One region of the Variovorax durovernensis genome, then DNA from elsewhere that is predicted to be linked to it. Evidence: predicted binding sites of a transcription regulator. Region 1 holds the regulator's gene; each other region holds the start of a gene.
What was found. The regulator LexA, encoded in region 1, represses DNA repair genes until DNA is damaged. The targets are predictions, from matches to a motif close to ACTGTATNNNNATACAGT.
Positions count from the first base shown of each region.

Region 2: a site for LexA is predicted at 1,824-1,841, ahead of ACWV14_RS12015 (DNA topoisomerase IV subunit B). Genes of this name have one in related genera too.
Region 3: a site for LexA is predicted at 2,240-2,257, ahead of ACWV14_RS27775 (putative DNA modification/repair radical SAM protein). Genes of this name have one in related genera too.

Region 1 is NZ_CDRNCW010000001.1:3,946,330-3,950,535, forward strand. Features, by position in the region: gene adk (adenylate kinase) at 1-486, shown strand, start outside; gene ACWV14_RS18760 (asparaginase) at 521-1,483, opposite strand; gene lexA (transcriptional repressor LexA) at 1,557-2,240, shown strand; gene ACWV14_RS18770 (hypothetical protein) at 2,378-2,743, shown strand; gene ACWV14_RS18775 (D-2-hydroxyacid dehydrogenase family protein) at 2,835-3,842, shown strand; gene ACWV14_RS18780 (MFS transporter) at 3,839-4,206, shown strand, end outside.
Region 2 is NZ_CDRNCW010000001.1:2,496,247-2,500,452, reverse strand. Features, by position in the region: gene ACWV14_RS12015 (DNA topoisomerase IV subunit B) at 1-1,791, opposite strand, end outside; gene ACWV14_RS12010 (MFS transporter) at 1,950-3,173, shown strand; gene ACWV14_RS12005 (hypothetical protein) at 3,192-3,332, shown strand; gene ACWV14_RS12000 (class I SAM-dependent methyltransferase) at 3,361-3,930, shown strand; gene dapA (4-hydroxy-tetrahydrodipicolinate synthase) at 4,009-4,206, shown strand, end outside.
Region 3 is NZ_CDRNCW010000001.1:5,858,669-5,862,874, reverse strand. Features, by position in the region: gene ACWV14_RS27790 (sensor domain-containing diguanylate cyclase) at 1-1,085, opposite strand, end outside; gene ACWV14_RS27785 (YbhB/YbcL family Raf kinase inhibitor-like protein) at 1,175-1,765, opposite strand; gene ACWV14_RS27780 (Rieske (2Fe-2S) protein) at 1,789-2,145, opposite strand; gene ACWV14_RS27775 (putative DNA modification/repair radical SAM protein) at 2,274-3,527, shown strand; gene ACWV14_RS27770 (UdgX family uracil-DNA binding protein) at 3,545-4,206, shown strand, end outside.

The sequences.
Region 1 (4,206 bases):
CTGGTCAGCGATGACCTGATCATCAATCTCGTGAAGGAACGCATCGCCCAGGCCGATTGCGCCAGCGGCTTCCTGTTCGACGGCTTCCCCCGCACTATTCCGCAAGCCGACGCCATGAAGGCGGCGGGCGTCAAGCTCGACTACGTGCTCGAAATCGACGTGCCCTTCGGCGACATCATCGAGCGCATGAGCGGCCGCCGCTCGCACCCGGCTTCGGGCCGCACTTACCACGTCAAGTTCAACCCGCCCAAGGTGGAAGGCAAGGACGACGTCACCGGTGAAGACCTGATCCAGCGCGAGGACGACAAGGAAGAAACCGTGCGCAAGCGGCTCGACGTGTACAGCCAGCAGACGCGTCCGCTGGTCGACTACTACTCGGCCTGGGCCAAGACCGATCCGGCCGCTGCGCCGAAGTACCGCGCCATCAAGGGCGTGGGCACGGTCGATGAAATCACCCAGCGCGCACTCGCAGCGCTGAGCAGCTGATTGCCGGCCGCCCTCCGACAGGGCGGCCACCACCTCACCCGAGCAACTCGAGCATCAGCGCGATACGCGCCTTCACCGGCGTGAGCGTGCCCGCGTCCCGCAGCCGGTCATCGGCTTTCGGCAGGATGCGCCCATTCATGCAGCGCGTCGCACGAACCACCGTCACGCCCGCCTCCTGCGCCTTCAGCGCGGCCGCTTCGAGCCCGTGATGCAGCGTGCCGTTGCCCGTGGCGGCCAGCACCAGTCCACGGACCGGTTCGGCGTTGCCGGGTTGCAGCAGTGCCTCGACGACAGCACCGCTCGCACCGGCATGGCTCATGACGATCTCCACGCGAGGCCACCGAACGGGAGCCGCCTCGAAGATCTTCGAGGCCGGCAGCGCCCCGCCCTCGGGCCACGCCCTCACACGGCGGACCTCGCCCTCTTCCACATAGCCCACCGGGCCCGCGTCGCCAGATGCGAAGGCGTCGAGCCTGTAGGTATGCACCTTCTGGACATCGGCGCCACTGTGGATCGCGCCGGCGCACACCACGGTCACCCCCTTCGCACCGGCTGCCAGAGCCACGCCGATGGCGTCACGCACGTTCTGCGGACCATCGGGCGACAGCGCGCTCGCCGGCCGCATGGCGCAAGTCAGCACCACGGGCTTCGCGGACGCCAGCGCCGAATGCAGGAAGAAGGCCGTCTCCTCCAGCGTGTCGGTGCCGTGCGTGATCACAACGCCCGCCACGTCGGGCTCGGCCAACCAGTGTGCGCAACGCTGCGCGAGCTTTTGCCAAGTCTCGAACGACATGTCCTTGCTGTCCAGTTGCGCGACCTGCTCTGCCACCAGCGTCACGCCCTGGGGTGCCTCGATGCCGCCCAGAAGGTCGGCCACGCCCACCTGACCGGCCGTGTAGCCGATGTTGTCGCCGCTGCTGGCAGCCTTGCCGGCGATGGTGCCGCCGGTGCCCAGCACGACCACGCGGCGCAGTTCAGGCGAAGGGAAATCAGGCATGGCTTGTCAACTTTTTAAAACTGGTTAAAAATACAGGTACTGGATATCTAGCCAGTGCCGCAAGGAACCACATATGCAGTTCGCCGTGAAGCTTACAGCCCGCCAGCAGCAGATCCTGGACTTGATCCAGAGCGCCATCGCCCGCACCGGAGCGCCACCCACGCGCGCCGAAATCGCCAATGAACTCGGGTTCAAGTCGGCCAACGCGGCCGAAGAGCACCTGCAGGCCTTGGCCCGCAAGGGTGTCATCGAACTCGTCAGCGGCACCTCGCGCGGCATCCGCCTCAAGGGCGACGCCCTGCGGTCGCTGAACGAAACGCGTCACCGCGAAGGCGGCCAGTTCTCGCTCTCGCTGCCCGGCATGGCGCAACTGGCGCTGCCGCTCATCGGCCGCGTCGCTGCAGGCTCCCCCATCTTGGCGCAGGAGCACGTCGACCAGACCTACTACGTCGAGAACACGCTGTTCCAGCGCCAGCCCGACTACCTGCTCAAGGTGCGCGGCATGTCCATGCGAGACGCCGGCATCATGGACGGCGACCTGCTCGCCGTGCAAGCCACCAAGGAAGCGCGCAACGGCCAGATCGTGGTTGCGCGCCTGGGCGACGAAGTCACCGTCAAGCGCCTGAAGCGCAACAAGCAGGTCATCGAGCTGCACGCAGAGAACCCCGACTACCCGACCATCATCGTCCAGCCCGGCGAGCCTTTCGAGATTGAAGGCCTCGCGGTGGGCCTCATTCGCAACACCATGCTGATGTAGGCCTGCGGGCCTGCTGGCAGCAGCACTCATCCGGCCGCAACAGGTGGCGGGCGTATGGCGCGAAGTCGCCATCACCCTGTCGCGGCCGTTTCAAGAAATCCTGCCTGTGTTCAACCTCATACTTTTTTGGAGTTCACATGGGAATCGCCCTCCTCGCCATTGCTGATTTCTGGATGCCGCTGCAATCGCTCGCCAGCCGTTTGATCCCGGCGCGCCGCCCTCATCGCCACGCCTCGCTCGATCACAGCGAGACTTCCGCCGGCCTGCGCTACGTTGCGGTGCGTCCGTCGTGCGGCGCGACACCCCCTGCGGCTGAAGCCGCCCCGACCGTGCGCCCGCTGCGCGTGGTACGCGTGGTAGACGGAAAGGGCCAGCAGCGCAGCAGCAACCGTGTCTTGATTTCCGGCCGAATGGACGACGTGTGCGCGGAGCTTGACCGGCTGGCGGCTCTCGAAGCGGCCGAAACCATGATCGCCGCACACCGCTCCACACGCCTGCACTGAGGCCCGGCACCCCTGGGAGAGCCCGTCGGCAGTGGGTATCCAAACGTTCGGGGGTGCGACATCCCAATGCTGCGAGGCACAATGGCACGCCATGAATATTGTGATCCTCGACGACTATCAGGACGCCGTGCGCAAATTGCGCTGCGCCGCCAAGCTGGACGCGTACGCAGCCAAGGTCTATACCAACACGGTCAAGGGCATCGGGCAACTCTCGGTTCGCCTCAAGGACGCCGACGTGATCGTGCTGATTCGCGAGCGAACACAGATCTCCCGGCAGCTCATCGAGAAGCTGCCCAAGCTCAAGCTCATCTCGCAGACCGGTCGTGTCGCGGGCCACATCGATGTGGCAGCCTGCACCGAGCGCGGCATCGCCGTGGCGGAAGGCTCCGGCTCTCCCCAGGCACCTGCCGAGCTCACATGGGCGCTCATCATGGCCGCCATGCGCCGGCTGCCGCAGTACATCAGCAACCTCAAGCACGGGGCTTGGCAGCAGTCAGGGCTCAAGTCGGCCTCGATGCCGCCCAACTTCGGGCTGGGCTCGGTGCTCAAGGGCAAGACGCTCTGCATCTGGGGCTACGGCCGCATCGGCCAGCTGGTCGCGCGCTACGGGCAGGCCTTTGGAATGCAGGTCGTGATCTGGGGGCGTGAAGCCAGCTGCGCCAAGGCCCGTTCCGACGGCTTCCAGGTGGCGCAGAACCGCCATGAGTTCTTTGCAGCCGCCGACGTGCTCTCCGTCCACCTGCGGCTCAATGAGGAAACCAATGGCCTCATCACGCTCGAAGACCTCTCGCGCATGAAGCCGACGGCGCTGTTCGTCAACACCTCGCGCGCCGAGCTGGTCGAGGCAGACGCGCTGCTCGCGGCGCTCAACCGTGGCCGTCCCGGGCTGGCCGCCATCGACGTGTTCGAGAGCGAGCCGCCGCTGCAGGGCCATGCGCTGCTGCGGCTGGAGAACTGCATCTGCACCCCGCACATCGGCTACGTCGAGCAGGAAAGCTACGAGAGCTACTTCGGCCAGGCCTTCGACAACGTCGTGAGCTACATCAACGGCAATCCCACGAACATCGTGAATCCCGGCGCGCTGCAGGTTCGCCGGTGAGCCGGCCTGCGCCCAAGGGTGCGCTCTGGGCGCTGCTGGCCGGCAACTTCGTGATCGGCACGGGCGTGATGGTCGTGCCCGGCACGCTCAATGAAATCAGCGCCTCCCTGGCCGTTTCGGTCGCGACCGCCGGCCAGTTGATCACTGCAGCGGCAGCGGTGATGTGCATCGGCGCGCCGCTGCTGGCCGCCGCCGTCGCGGGCTGGGACCGCCGCCAGCTGCTCGCCCTTACCCTGCTCTGGTACGCGGCGGGCCACGCTCTTGCGGCGCTCATGCCCAGCTTCGGCGCGCTGCTGCCGGTGCGCATGCTCACGGTGATAGCCCCCGCCATCTTCACGCCCCAGGCGGCGGCCTGCGCCGGCAT
Region 2 (4,206 bases), 1.5 Mb from region 1:
GCGGCTGATGCTCCAGGCGCCTTCGCGCACACCGTCTTTACGCAGTTTGTCGAGGGTGGCGGTCAGTTCGCCCTCGTCCAGCGCGTAGACCTTGGAGGCCGGTTTCTTGCCGCGCGCGGGGGCATCCACCCGGAACAATGGCGGCTTTGCGACATACACGTGGCCGGCTTCGATGAGCTTGGGGAAATGGCGGAAGAACAGCGTGAGCAGCAGCACCTGGATGTGCGAGCCGTCCACGTCGGCATCGCTCAGGATGCAGATCTTTCCGTAGCGCAGGCCGCTCATGTCGGGCGTGTCGTTGGGCCCATGGGGGTCGACGCCCACGGCCACCGAGATGTCGTGGATTTCGGTGTTGGCGAAGAGGCGGTCGCGCTCCACTTCCCAGGTGTTGAGCACCTTGCCGCGCAGCGGCAGGATGGCCTGGCTTTCCTTGTCGCGGCCCATCTTGGCGCTGCCGCCGGCGGAGTCGCCCTCGACCAGGAAGACTTCGTTGTGGCTGATGTCCTTGCTTTCGCAGTCGGTGAGCTTGCCGGGCAGCACGGCCACGCCGGAGCCCTTGCGCTTCTCGACCTTCTGGCCGGCGCGCTGGCGCGTCTGCGCGGCCTTGATGGCGAGCTCGGCCAGCTTCTTGCCGTAGTCGACGTGCTGGTTGAGCCACAGCTCGAGCGCGGGCCGCACGAAGCTCGACACCAGGCGCACGGCATCGCGCGAGTTCAGGCGTTCCTTGATCTGGCCCTGGAACTGGGGGTCGAGCACCTTGGCGCTGAGCACGTAGGAGGCGCGCGCGAACACGTCTTCTGGCAGCAGCTTCACGCCCTTGGGCAGCAGCGAATGCAGCTCGATGAAGCCCTTCACAGCGGTGAACAGGCCGTCGCGCAGGCCGCTTTCATGCGTGCCGCCGGCGCTGGTGGGAATCAGGTTGACGTAGCTCTCGCGCACCGGCTGGCCGTCTTCGGTGAAGGCCACGCACCAGTCGGCGCCCTCGCCTTCGGCGAAGTTGTCGGCGTTCTTGTCGGCATGGCCGCCGCCTTCGAACAGCGGAATGACGGGGTCGCCGTTGAGCGTCTGCATCAGGTAGTCGCTCAGGCCGCCCTTGTAGAGCCACTGCTGGCTTTCCTTGGTCTTTTCGTTCGTGAGCGTGACGCTCACGCCGGGCATAAGCACGGCCTTGCTGCGCAGCAGGTGCGTGAGTTCGCCCATGGGCAGCGCGGAGGTCTCGAAGTACTTGGCGTCTGGCCAGGCGCGCACGGTGGTGCCCTGCTTGCGTTCGCCGGCCTCGAGTTTGCGCACCTCGAGCTGTTCGATCACGTCGCCGCCGCTGAAGGCCAGCTTTGCGACCGAGCCCTCGCGGTGGGTCGACACTTCGAGCCGCTTGGACAGCGCGTTGGTCACCGACACGCCCACACCGTGCAGGCCGCCCGAGAAGCTGTAGGCGCCGCCCGAGCCCTTGTCGAACTTGCCGCCGGCATGCAGCCGGGTGTAGACCAGCTCGACCACGGGCGCTTTTTCTTCGGGGTGCAGGCCGAAGGGAATGCCGCGGCCGTCGTCCTCAATGCTGACCGAGCCGTCGGCATGCAGCGTGACCTTGATCTTCTTGCCGTGGCCCGCCAGCGCCTCGTCGGCGGCGTTGTCGATCACTTCCTGAATGATGTGCAGCGGGTTGTCGGTGCGGGTGTACATGCCCGGGCGCTGCTTGACGGGCTCCAGGCCCTTGAGCACGCGGATGGAGCCTTCCGAGTAGCCGGAAGACGCGGACGAAGAATTGGGGGGAGTCTTGGGGGGAGTCGCCATGGGGGCGGATTGTAGTCAGTCGCCGCCAAACAACTGGATACCCATACAGGAGACGCTTTGATGCCCAGCGCGCATCGAAACGGCGCCGATAAATCATCAATGGCTTTGGCCATCGGGGCGCCTGCCAAAGCAGCCAGGTCGCTACATTCGACGCCATCATGCAAACGCCAGCCCGCACTCTTTCGATCAAGCAAGTCCTCTTCTGCGGGGCGATGATCGTCACGCTTTCCATGGGCATCCGCCACGGCTTCGGCCTCTGGCTGCAGCCCATCACGCAGGCGCAGGACTGGAGCCGCGGCACCTTTTCGTTCGCGCTGGCGGTGCAGAACCTGTCGTGGGGCATCTTCGGCGTGTTCGCGGGCATGCTGGCCGACCGCTTCGGCGCGTTCAGGGTGCTGATTGCTGGCTCGGTGTTCTATGCGCTGGGGCTGTTCGGCATGGCGCATTCGCCGACGCCGCTGCTGTTCACGCTGAGCGCTGGCGTGCTGATCGGCGCCGCGCAGGCGGGCTCGACCTATGCGGTGATCTACGGCGTGATCGGGCGGCAGATTCCGGCGGAGCGGCGCTCCTGGGCCATGGGCGTGGCGGCGGCGGCCGGCTCGTTCGGGCAGTTCCTGATGGCGCCTGTCGAGGGCTGGCTGATCGGCCACCTGGGCTGGCAGACGGCGCTGGCCGTGGTGGCGGTGCTGGTTCTGGTCATCATTCCGCTGGCCTTCGGCCTGCGCGAGCCCAAGACCGAAGCCCTGGCCGGCCACCGCGACCAGTCGGTGCTGCAGGCCGTGGGCGAGGCTTTCCGCTATCCCAGTTTCGGGCTGCTGATGGCGGGGTACTTCGTCTGCGGCTTCCAGCTGGCGTTCATCGGCATCCACATGCCGACCTACCTGCGCGACAAGAGCCTGCCGGCCGACGTGGCGGGCTATGCGCTGGCGCTGATCGGGCTGTTCAACGTGTTCGGCACCTACACGGTCGGGCTGCTGGGGCAGACGCTGGCCAAGCGCAAGATCCTGGCGGCGATCTATTTCGCGCGGGCGGTGTCGATCGCGCTGTTCCTGCTGGCGCCCATTTCGCCGATGAGCGTGTATGTGTTCTCGGCGGCCATGGGCTTCCTGTGGCTGTCCACCGTGCCCGCGACCAACGCCATCGTGGCGGGCATCTTCGGGGTGGCGCATCTGTCGATGCTCAGCGGCTTCGTGTTCCTGAGCCACCAGGTCGGCTCGTTCCTGGGCGTGTGGCTGGGCGGCTACCTGTACGACACCACGGGCAGCTACGACGTCGTCTGGTACATCGCCATTGCGCTGGGCGTGTTCGCGGCGCTGATCAACCTGCCGGTGAAGGAAAACGCCATCGCGCGGGCGCCCCGGCCGTTGGGCGCGGCGGGCTGATTGCGTATAAAGAGCGCCATGACACCACGGATGCGCCACCACATCGTCCACGCCGGCTGGCTCGCCGCCGCGCTGGCAGTGCTGGGCGGCGTGTTCGCGATGTACGTGCATCCGGACTTCCTCGTGACGCTGGTGGACCAGATCTGGTCCTGCTTCTGACGCTTCCTCTCTTCTCCTCCGATCCGCCATGACAGTTGCAGCAACGGCGCACGGCACGGGCGCGCCTTCCGAGTGGATCGTCCGCTGGTCGCACCTGCTGGCGCCCGGTGCCACGGTGCTCGACGTGGCCTGCGGCTCCGGGCGGCACATGCGCTGGTTCGCCGGGCGCGGCCACGCCGTGACGGGCGTCGACCGTTCGCCCGAAGCCGTGGCGGCGGCAGGCGCCTTCGGCAGCGTGGTCGAGGCCGACATCGAATCGGGCCCGTGGCCGTTTGCCGGCCAGGTCTTCGGCGCGGTGGTCGTCACGCACTACCTCTGGCGGCCGCGCATGGCCGACATCGTGGCCGCAGTGGCGCCGGGCGGCTTGCTGCTCTACGAGACCTTCGCCGCGGGCAACGAGACCGTGGGCAAGCCCTCGCGGCCCGATTTCCTGCTGCAGCCCGGCGAGCTGCTCGCCGCCTGCACCGGACTGCGCGTGGTGGCCTACGAAGACGGTTTCGAGCCCGAGCCGGCCCGCTTTGTCCAGCGCATTGCCGCCGTCCGCGAGGCCGGGAACGCCCCCGGCCAGCCGCCCCGCCACCTCCTTAAGGGAAACTGAGGGGGTCGGGGGGCGTGTTTCCGCCGGCCCCGGAGTAAGTAGAATCGGCGCTTTCGTCCACCGACAAAGAGATTCCCCTTGGAGCAACTGACAGGCAGCATCGTCGCGCTCGTCACGCCGATGCACGACGACGGCAGTGTCGATTACCCCGCCCTGCGGCGGCTCATTGACTGGCACATCGAAGAAGGCACCGACTGCCTCGGCGTGGTCGGCACCACCGGCGAATCGCCGACGGTCGATGTCGAAGAGCACTGCGAAATCATCCGCGTCTCGGTC
Region 3 (4,206 bases), 1.9 Mb from region 1:
ACCGGCCAGGGGCCCTTGCGCGCGAGGCGGGTGAGCTCTTCGGTGAAGTAGGTGCGGTTGCATAGCTGCGTGAGCACGTCGTGCTTGCCGAGGTATTCGAGGTAGGCCTCGGCCTTCTTGCGCGCGGTGATGTCGACCAGCGACACCAGCACCAGGTCCCAGGTGTCGAGCCGGTCGTCCTGCACCGCGAACTGCATGTGGATGTTCAGCACCTCGCCCGACAGCGAGTAGTTGAGCACCTCGCGGTGCTGCACGGTCTTGTTGTTCCACAGGTCCTGCAGCTGCTCGGCGAAGGATTCGCGCATCTCGTCGCGGAAGATGCGCGAGAGGCTGCCCAGCAGGGTCTGCAGGTCGGGCGCGCCGAACATGCGCAGCGTTTCGCGGTTCACGTCGACGACGCGGATCTCCTGCATGCAGCGCGTCACGAACTCGGGGTGCACCTTGATGAAGGTGGCGAAGTCGGTGATGCCGCGCGCGCGGATGCTTTGCAGCAGCGCGCGCACGGCGCTGAAGTCTTCCACCCACAGCGACACCGGCGAGCGCTCGAACAGGCTGCGTGCGTAGGCGGCGCTTTCGTCGCGCAGGCGCTGCGCGGCCACGCGCTCGGTCACGTCGTCGAGCGAGACCAGCACGCGCTCCCAGGTGGCTTCGTGGCCGGGCAGCACGCGGGCGCGCACGCGCACGTCGAGCCGCCGGCCGTCGAGGGCGTAGTTGACCGTCTCGCTCTCGAAGGTGAGCTGGCCGCGCCACAGCTGGTCGAGCTCATGCACCACGGTGGCCGACATGTCGCCGCGGAACACGCGGTCGAGCGAGCCGAGCAGGGTCTGCTGGCTGTCGGCGGCGAAGAGCTTCAGGGTGTGCTGGTTGACCCGCAGCACCTTCAGCAGCGCCATGCATTCGCTCACGCGGCCCGGGTCTTCCGACAGGAACGCTACCAGGTCGGTCACGCCTTCGGCGCGCCAGCCGTCGAGCTTGCGCTTGAGGCCGCTGTAGTCTTCGATCCAGAGGGAGACGGGCGCCAGGTCGAACATGGCGTCGAGTTCGGATGACGGGGAAACGTCGGACGCGGCGGCGGTCAGGGCCATCGATGGGCTTTCGGAAAAGCGGCTGCAGCCATTGCTGACGGGCCGCCGGCAGATCGGGAGCTGAATTATTACCCGGCAGGGTGAAGGGATTAGCGGCTGTAGAGGCCCACCACGCTCTGTCCGCCCAGTGCATGGCCCTTGAGCGCGGCCAGCAGCGCGTCGCGTGCGAGGCCGGCGGGCAGGCTGCCCGGCGCCAGATCGGTGGCTACCACGGTCAGCACGTAGTGGTGCGGCCGGTCGCCTACCGGCGGGCACATGCCGCGGTAGGCCGGCGCACCGGCCACGTTCGGGCCCATGGTGAAGTTGAAGTTCGAGCCCGCCTGGCCTTCGCCCGCCTTGAGCTCGCCGCGCTCGGCCGCGATGTTGTAGGCCACCCAGTGCGACACGCCCAGGCCGGCGGCGCCGTCGGGGTCGAACACCAGCACCGCGACCGACCGGGTCTTGGCCGGCAGGTTGCTCCAGGCCACCGGCGGCGAGATGTTCTTGCCGCCGCACTCGCCCGCGCCGGCATGCTCGGCCGGGATGACGCCGTTGTCGGCAAAGGCGCTTGACGTGACTTTCATGCCCGTGAAGGCCTTGCCGGTGCCGGGCGACATGCCGGTGCAGCCTGCCATGAGCCCGGCGAAGGCGAGGGCCGTGACCGACAGGGCGAGGGGGTGAAACCTGGTGTTCTTGCGCATATCGTTCTCCTTGAGGGTTGTCTTTATCCGGCGTGGCCCGGCCATATGCTGCCGTCGGCCTTCTCGTGCACCGCCAGCGGCGTGAGCCGCGCGCCGCGGCATGGGCCGCCGACGCACTGGCCGGTGTCGGGCTCGAAGATCGCGCCATGACGCGCGCACATCAGGAAGCGGCCCGAGCTTTCGATGATCTGCCCTTCGAAGTCGAGCGGTCCGCCCGCGTGGGGGCACTGGTTGATGTAGGCGTACACGCCGTCTTGCCAGCGCACGGCGAAGGCGGGGGCGCCGTTCGGTGCGGTGAACTTGGCCGCCATGCGGTCGTCGGCAAGCGTGGTGGAAATCGGCGTGAGGGTGGGGGCGGGTGCTGTGGGGTCGTCGGTCATCTGGCAGCGAGGGTAGCCAAGGTTTGAAGGAGGCGCAACGCTGCATCGACGCGAGCGGCCCGCTTACAAATCGCAGCCGATGGAATGGCTGAGAACTGTATATTCATACAGTAATTCCGAGGACTCCCGTGGACATCCATCGCAAACTCGCCATCCTTGCCGACGCCGCCAAGTACGACGCTTCCTGCGCATCCAGCGGCTCGCAGCCGCGCGACTCGGTGGGCGGCCGCGGCATCGGCTCCACCGAGGGCGCGGGCATCTGCCACAGCTACGCGCCCGACGGCCGCTGCATCTCGCTGCTGAAGGTGCTGCTCACCAACCACTGCCAGTACGACTGCCTTTATTGCGTCAACCGCGCGTCGAGCAATGTGCCGCGTGCGCGCTTTCGCGTCGAAGAGGTGGTGCAGCTCACGCTCGACTTCTATCGGCGCAATTGCATCGAGGGCCTGTTCCTGTCGAGCGGCATCATCAAGTCGCCCGACCACACCATGGAGCAGGTGGTCGAGGTGGCGCGCGTGCTGCGCGAGGAGCACGACTTTCGCGGCTACATCCACCTGAAGACCATTCCCGACGCCAGCGACGAACTGCTGGCGCGTGCCGGCCGCTATGCCGACCGGCTCAGTATCAACGTCGAGATGCCGACCACCGAGGGCCTGCAGGCGCTGGCGCCCGAGAAGAACGAAAGCGCCATCCGCCGCTCCATGGCGCGGCTGCGCCTGCGCATCGACGACACGCGCGAGGAAGCCCGTCGCGTGGTGCCGATCCGCGCGCTGCCCGGCGCGGCCCCTGCCGCCGCCAGGCCGCCGCCCTTCGCGCCCGCGGGCCAGAGCACGCAGATGATCGTGGGCGCCGACGCCACCGACGACCGCCACATCCTCGCGTCGAGCGCCACGCTGTACGGCGCCTACAAGCTCAAGCGCGTGTATTACTCGGCCTTCAGTCCCATTCCCGATGCGGCCCGCGCGCTGCCGCTGGTGGCGCCGCCGCTGATGCGCGAGCACCGGCTCTACCAGGCCGACTGGCTCATGCGTTTCTACGGCTTCGAGCACCAGGAGATCGTGGCCGCGCCCGACGGCCTGCTGCGGCTTGACGTCGACCCCAAGCTGGCCTGGGCGCTGGCGCATGCCGAGCGTTTCCCCGTCGACCTGAACCACGCCCCGCGCGAAATGCTGCTGCGCGTGCCTGGCCTGGGGGTGAAGGCGGTCGAGCGCCTGCTGCAGGCGCGCCGCGTGCGCAGGGTGCGCGCCGACGATCTGCGCCGGCTGCACGTGCCCTCGCGCAAGGTGCTGCCCTTCGTGGTGGCCGACGGGTACCGGCCGGCGGCGGGAGCCATGGCCGCCGCAGCTCCTGCGGCGCGGCCGGCGCAGGCGGCGCTGTTCTGAGCTGGAGGCAAGCCGCCATGCGCGTACGGCTCGGGAACCCGGTCGACCTCGACGCCTTCCGCCGCGAGGCGCGCCAACTGCTGGCGAAAGGCGTGCCGCCCGACCATGTCGAATGGAGCGACGGCGCGCAGGGCGACGGCGGCGCCGACCTGTTCGCGGACGAGCCCGCCGGCGGCCTGTTCGAGCCCACGCTTTCGCCGCCGCCGGCCGGTGCCGCGCGCCAGCCGGTGCCCGCGTCGTTCCTCGCCCTGTGTGCCGACGTGATCCTGCACCGCGACGCCGGCCGCCTGGCGCTCATGTACCGGCTGCTCTGGCGCCTGGTGCACGAACCGTCCCTGCGGCACGACCCGCTCGACGCCGACATGCTGCAGGCCCGGCAGATGGCCAAGGCCGTGCACCGCGACATCCACAAGATGCGCGCCTTCGTGCGCTTCACGCGCGTGGAAGGCGAGCAGGGCGAGCGCCACGTGGCATGGTTCGAGCCCGACCACCGCATCGTGGAAGCCAATGCGCCGTTCTTCGCGCGCCGCTTCGCGCAGATGAACTGGGCCATCCTCACGCCCGAGCGCTGTGTGGCGTGGGACGGGCAGGCGCTGACTTTCCGCGAGGGTGCCGACCGGCGCGAGAAGCCGCCGCCGGACGCCGGCGAGCAGCTCTGGCTGGTCTACTACGAGAACAT